DNA from 2 places in the Rhizobium sp. 0TCS1.26 genome. Region 2 is predicted to be linked to the other one. Evidence: riboswitches for the same ligand, from Rfam matches in the RefSeq annotation. Region 2 holds a riboswitch; the other holds the start of a gene.

Region 1 (3,397 bases), on a different contig from region 2:
CCCCGGCAAAGATCAGCCGGGTGGCGCCCCGGGCGATGGCTTCGGCGACGGCGATCTCGCCATCGGTCGCCGCCTTCGATGCCGGGTAGGTGCGGCGCTCGATATCCGGCCACATGCGGCTTAGTGCGGCGTCGCTGCTGTCGAAATCGCCCACCCAAAGCTCCGGCTTCAACCCCAGGCCCTGCGCATGGCGCATGCCGCTGTCGGCGGCAATGACCCTCGTTCCATCGACAAGCGCACGCAGCCGATCGGTGAGGGTCAGGTGGCCGCCCAGAAGGATGGTGAAGGAGGATGAACTCATGGCCTGCCCTTAGCGCATCTTCGGGCAAAAGGGAAAGGCCGAAGACGCGGCAGCGGGCGGCTTGAAGGTCGCGGCGGCTATCGCCGCGGCCGATGTCGGGATGGATAGGACTCTAGCGCTTCTTCGGGGCGGCGGCTTCGGCGCCCTTCAACTGGGTGGTGAAGGTGGAAGTCGGCGCTGCGGCGGCCTTCGTCTTGTCCTTCTTCGGTTTGCGCACTTCGCGGTTCGAACGTACCTGACCTTTGGCCATTGATCTTGTCCTTGTGGCCCGGCTCCATCTGCGGAGGGGCGTTGCGGGGGTAGCAAGCTGTATCGGATGTGGTGGCGGATCGGTTTGTCGAGGGCGGCGGGCAGACCGTCTTTCTCAGAGGCTGGTTTCCGGGACTGGCTATGCGAGAGTGACATCCTGTCCGGAGTGGCTGTCGGCCGCATCGATTGGCTGATCGGAAGAAGAAGGCTGGCGGCACGCAAGGCTTCGGCCGCCGCTCCGGAGCGACCTTCGGCTGGCCCTGCGATGTCTCGTGACCTTTTGCCAGCCTCGCAGATCGGCTGGGGAATACAAGCGCAATCTTGTGGCCCCAGGCGTCCGGACGCCGCTTGCGGACCCGGTGCCGGCTGATTACCTTCCGCCCAGGCCTTTCGAACCCTGCAGGAGCATCCACCGCATGCAATTTACCGGTACCGCGGACTACATCGCCGACAAGGACCTGATGGTCGCGGTCAATGCAGCGATCCGCCTCGAGCGGCCGCTGCTGGTGAAGGGCGAGCCAGGTACCGGCAAGACCGAACTGGCGCGGCAGGTGGCGGCGGCGCTCGATCTGCCGATGATCGAGTGGAACATCAAGTCGACGACCAAGGCGCAGCAGGGGCTCTACGAATACGACGCAGTGTCGCGGCTGCGCGACAGCCAGCTCGGCGATGCGCGGGTGAACGCGGTGTCGAACTACATCCGCCAGGGCAAGCTGTGGCAGGCCTTCTCCTCGGACACCAAGGTGGTGCTGCTGATCGACGAGATCGACAAGGCAGACATCGAGTTCCCCAACGACCTTCTGCAGGAACTCGATCGCATGGAATTCCACGTCTACGAGACGGGCGAGACGGTGAAGGCCAAGGTCCGGCCGATCGTCATCATCACCTCCAACAACGAGAAGGAACTGCCGGACGCGTTCCTGCGCCGCTGCTTCTTCCATTACATCCGCTTTCCGGATGCCGAGACGCTGTCGCGGATCGTCGACGTCCACTATCCCGGCATCAAGCAGACCCTCGTGCGCGCCGCACTCACCCAGTTCTACGAGATCCGCGGGACTGCGGGCTTGAAGAAGAAGCCGTCGACCTCGGAGGCGCTCGACTGGATCCGGCTGCTGGTGTCGGACGACGTCGATCCCGAGACGCTGCGCGGCGACGTCAAGAACGCGCTGCCGAAGCTGCACGGCGCATTGCTGAAGAACGAGCAGGACGTGCATCTCTTCGAGCGCATGGCGTTCATGGCGAGGCGGGAGCGATAGGTGGCAAGGCCGGACATTCCGGATTGATTGACCTTCGGCTGCGAAAGGCCTATTGAGGACACTCTTCGTGGTGATTTGGCCGGCCGGCTTGCAGCCACGTTAAAAAAGTCGCTAAAGGGCCGCGAGAAGATGTGAAACCTTCCACGGACCGGTCGCGACCATTCGCTGCCGGTTTTTTTGTTTTTGTAGGTTCGAGCCCATGCCGATCAAGATCCCCGATACCTTGCCCGCCTTCGACGCACTGGTGAACGAGGGCGTGCGGGTGATGACCGAGACCATGGCGGTGCGGCAGGACATTCGTCCGCTGCAGATCGGCCTGCTCAACCTGATGCCGAACAAGATCAAGACGGAAGTGCAGATGGCCCGTCTGGTCGGTGCCTCGCCGCTGCAGGTCGAGTTCTCGCTGGTACGGATCGGCGGCCACAAGGCCAAGAACACCTCGGAAGAGCACCTGCTGTCGTTCTACCAGACCTGGGAAGAGGTGAAGGACCGCAAGTTCGACGGCTTCATCATCACCGGCGCGCCGGTCGAGATGCTTCCCTACGAGGAAGTCACCTATTGGGAGGAGATGCGGCAGATCTTCGACTGGACCGATACCCATGTCCATTCGACGCTCAATGTCTGCTGGGGCGCGATGGCCGCCATCTATCATTTCCACGGCGTGCCGAAGCACGAGCTGAAGGAAAAGGCGTTCGGCGTCTACCGGCACCGCAATCTCTGCCCGTCCTCCATCTATCTCAACGGCTTCTCCGATGATTTCCAGGTGCCCGTGTCACGCTGGACGGAAGTCCGCCGCGCCGACATCGAAAAGGTCCACGGGCTGGAAATCCTGATGGAATCGGAAGAAATGGGCGTCTGTCTCGTTCACGAGAAGAAGGGCAACCGGCTCTACATGTTCAATCACGTCGAGTATGATTCCACATCGCTGGCGGACGAATATTTTCGCGACGTGAATGCCGGAATTCCGATCAAGATGCCGTACAACTACTTCCCGCATAACGATCCGGCACTGACGCCGCAGAACCGCTGGCGCAGCCACGCGCATCTGCTGTTCGGCAACTGGATCAACGAGCTCTACCAGACCACCCCTTACGATCTGGAGCAGATCGGCACGCGGTAGCAAGGACCCGGCATGTTCATCCCCTTCTTCCTGAAGCTGAAGGACGCCAGGGTCCCGGTCACGCTGCGGGAATTCCTGGACCTTCTGGAGGGTATGGAGGCCGGACTTGCCGATTTCGATGTCGAGGCCTTCTATTACCTCGCCCGCGCCGCGCTGGTGAAGGACGAGCGCCACATCGACCGCTTCGACCAGGTGTTCTCCGCCCATTTCAGCGGCGTCGAGGCCATCTCCGGCATGGAGGTCAACGAGCCGGAGCCGCTGCCGGAGGAGTGGCTGCGCAAGCTTGCGGAAAGGCACCTGAGCGCCGAGGAGAAAGCGCTGGTCGCTTCGCTCGGCGGCTTCGAGGCGCTGATGGAGACGCTGAGGAAGCGGCTTGAGGAGCAGCAGGGCCGCCATCAGGGCGGTTCGAAGTGGATCGGCACGGCCGGCACCTCTCCGTTCGGGGCCTATGGCTACAATCCGGAAGGCGTG
Region 2 (3,397 bases):
GCGCTCGGCGTCGGATCGATGATCGAGACGGAACGGCGCAAGGTGGGCTGGCGGTGGGTGGCCGTTCCGCTCCACTGGCTGATGAATTCCTATGCCGCCTGGCGCGCCGTCAACGAGCTGCGCACCAATCCGTTCTTCTGGAAGAAGACGCCGCACCGTCCGGTCCGCCAAGCGGATAAGACCGACAGCCGGCCGCTTTGACCGGATCGTTGACACCATGAGGAGACACTGGGGAGTGGAGCGGGTGAAGGGAATCGAACCCTCGTATTCAGCTTGGGAAGCTGCTGCTCTACCATTGAGCTACACCCGCCTGCGGTGCGCAGGATTAGCATCAACAGCGCGGCGGCTTCAAGCGAAAAGGCGGCAGCCAAGGGAACCGGTGCGTTGCTTGCAAACCGTCTTCAGTACACGGGAAGAGCCGCCTGGCGCTGCCTCAGCCGCGAAAATGCTTGGAGAGTTTCAGCCCTTGCGCCTGATAGTTGGAACCAAGCCCGGAGCCATAGAGCGCCTGCGGGCGTTCCTGCATATGCTCGAAGACAAGCCGGCCGACGATCTGGCCGTGCTCGAGAATGAACGGCACCTCGTGGCTGCGCACCTCGAGAACCGCACGGCTGCCCGACCCGCCGGACGGCGCGTGGCCGAAGCCCGGATCGAAGAAGCCGGCATAGTGTACGCGGAACTCGCCGACCAGCGGATCGTAGGGCGTCATTTCCGCGGCATAGAGCGGCGGCACATGCACAGCTTCTCGCGACACCAGGATGTAGAATTCGTCGGGATCGAGGATGAGGTCGTCGCGGCCGCGGCTGTAGAGCGGCTCCCAGAAATCCAGGACATCGAGCACTGCCTTGCGATCGACATCGACCACCGAGGTATGATGCTTGCCGCGGTAGCCGATCAGCCCGTCGGGGCCGGTGCCCTTCAGATCGATCGAAAGTGCGATGCCGCCGCCTGAAACGTTGGGGTTTTCGCTCGCCACCAGGGTTTCAGCCTCGTGCAGGGCGACGACGTCCGCCTCGCTCAGCAGCGCCTGGCCGGTCCGGAAGCGGATCTGCGACAGGCGCGAGCCGCGCCGGACGATGACCGGAAAGGTGCGCGGCGAGATCTCGAGGTATAGCTGCCCCTTATAGCCGGCGGGGATCTTGTCGAATTCCTGCGCGTGGTCGACCATCACCCGGGTGAAGATATCGAGGCGGCCGGTGGAGCTTTTCGGGTTGCAGGAGGCCGACAGGTCGTCAGGCAGATCGAGACTTTCCATCAGCGGCACGATGTAGACGCAGCCGGTTTCGAGAACCGCGCCCGGCTCAAGATCGATCTCGTGCAGCGTCAGCCGCGCCAGCTTGTCGGCCACCGTATGCTCGCGGCCGGGCATGAAGCTGGCGCGCACGCGCAGCGCCTTCGAGCCCAGCCGCAGGTCGAGGCTGGCCGGCTGGATCTGGTCGTGATCGAGCTGCGCCTCGCTTTTCAGCCTGCCGCCGTCGAAGAGTGCGCCTATGGCGCGGTCTGCCAGAATGCCCGCTGTGCGTATCATTGCCCTTATCCTTCCGGGGGACAAAAGCAAAAGCGGGGAATTGACGCAAGGATTGCTTGGGGCTATCCAAGCTTATCCCGTGGTGATTTGGCCGGTCGGCTTGCAGCCACGTTAAACAAGTGGCTAAAAAGACCGGGTGCGAAACCGGTCTGCTATGCGACCGGTTTTTTTGTTTGAAGTGGTGACACATGAGCAAGACTTGGCGCCCCGCAACCCAACTCGTCCACGAAGGCACGCTGCGCTCGCAGTACGGCGAAACGTCTGAAGCGATCTACCTGACGCAAGGGTTCGTCTACGAAAACTCAGCCGCTGCCGAAGCCCGTTTCAAGGGCGAGACCGACGGCTTCATCTACGCCCGTTACGGCAGCCCCACCAACGACATGTTCGAAAAGCGAATGATCGCACTCGAAGGCGCCGAGGATGCGCGCGCCACGGCATCGGGCATGGCCGCCGTTTCCGCCGCCATCCTCTGCCAGGTGAAGGCCGGCGACCACATCGTTGCCGCCCGCGCACTGTTCGGCTCCTGCCGCTACGTGGTGGAAACGCTGGCACCCAAATACGGCGTCGAATGCACGCTGGTCGACGGCCGGGATCTCGCCAACTGGGAAGCGGCGATCCGCCCCAACACCAAGGTGCTCTTCCTCGAAAGCCCGACCAACCCGACGCTTGAAGTGGTCGACATCGCCGGCGTCGCGAAGCTCGCCGACCAGGTGGGGGCAAAGCTGGTGGTGGACAACGTGTTTGCGACCCCGCTCTTCCAGAAGCCGCTGGAGCTCGGCGCGCACGTCGTCGTCTATTCCGCCACCAAGCATATCGACGGCCAGGGCCGCTGCCTCGGCGGCGTGATCCTGTCGGACAAGGAATGGATCAACGAGAACCTGCACGACTATTTCCGCCACACGGGTCCGGCCATGTCGCCGTTCAACGCCTGGACGCTTCTGAAGGGTCTGGAGACGCTGCCGCTGCGCGTCAGGCAGCAGACGGAGAGCGCTGCAAAGATCGCCGACTTCCTCGCCGATCAAAGCAAGGTGGGCAAGGTCATTTATCCGGGTCGCAAGGATCATCCGCAGGCCGATATCATCGCCCGGCAGATGTCGGGCGGCTCTACGCTCGTCTGCTTCGAGCTGAAGGGTGGCAAGGACGCAGCCTTTGCGCTCCAGGATGCGCTGGAGGTTATCAAGATCTCCAACAATCTCGGCGATGCCAAGAGCCTGATTACCCATCCGGCAACCACGACGCACAAGAACCTCACCGACGACGCACGCGCCGAGCTGGGCATTTCGCCCGGCACGCTGAGGCTTTCATGCGGGATCGAGGACGGCGACGACCTGGTCGAGGATTTGGCCCAGGCGATCGCCAAGGTCGCCGGCTGACGGACGCCGGCCGCTCGTCGCGAGCGGCATCAACTAGGCAAATACATGCAGCTCGCGCTCCGGCGCGGGCACGTTTCTTGACCTCAGCCACTTCCTGTACAATATCCCTAGCCACAGGATTGAGGTCTGCATGTATCGCGCACGGACGAGGGACATAGAGGTCGCCGTTGAACCCTATTATCTGGAGGAGCAATCCGACCCGGATGAGAGCCGCTATGTCTGGGCCTATCGCATCGTCATCGCCAACCATTCGGAGCTGACCGTCCGGCTGGTGCATCGCTACTGGAACATCACCGATCAGAACGGCCTGGTGGACGAAGTGGAAGGACCAGGGGTCGTCGGCGAACAGCCGCGGCTGAAACCGGGCGATACATACGAGTATTCATCCGGCTGCCCGCTCGACACGCCGTCGGGCCTGATGTTCGGCCACTACCAGATGGAGACTGACGAAGGGGAAACCCTGATCGTCGCCATCCCCGCCTTCTCCCTCGACAGC

The links. A riboswitch is a leader RNA that binds a small molecule or an ion and turns the genes downstream of it on or off. The one in region 2 is predicted to bind S-adenosylmethionine.
Region 1: another riboswitch for S-adenosylmethionine. It lies ahead of metA (homoserine O-acetyltransferase MetA); the one in region 2 lies ahead of AAIH46_RS11740 (O-succinylhomoserine sulfhydrylase).

What each region holds. Positions count from the first base shown of each region.
Region 1 covers NZ_JBCIYV010000004.1:287,538-290,934, reverse strand. Annotated here, with positions in the region: gene AAIH46_RS19190 (thiamine diphosphokinase) at 1-301, opposite strand, end outside; gene AAIH46_RS19185 (hypothetical protein) at 414-551, opposite strand; gene AAIH46_RS19180 (AAA family ATPase) at 967-1,806, shown strand; SAM riboswitch at 1,864-1,941, shown strand; gene metA (homoserine O-acetyltransferase MetA) at 2,006-2,926, shown strand; gene AAIH46_RS19170 (vWA domain-containing protein) at 2,939-3,397, shown strand, end outside.
Region 2 covers NZ_JBCIYV010000002.1:936,524-939,920, forward strand. Annotated here, with positions in the region: gene AAIH46_RS11725 (glycosyltransferase family 2 protein) at 1-201, shown strand, start outside; tRNA gene AAIH46_RS11730 (tRNA-Gly) at 237-310, opposite strand; gene AAIH46_RS11735 (2'-deoxycytidine 5'-triphosphate deaminase) at 434-1,528, opposite strand; SAM riboswitch at 1,598-1,676, shown strand; gene AAIH46_RS11740 (O-succinylhomoserine sulfhydrylase) at 1,717-2,901, shown strand; gene apaG (Co2+/Mg2+ efflux protein ApaG) at 3,032-3,397, shown strand, end outside.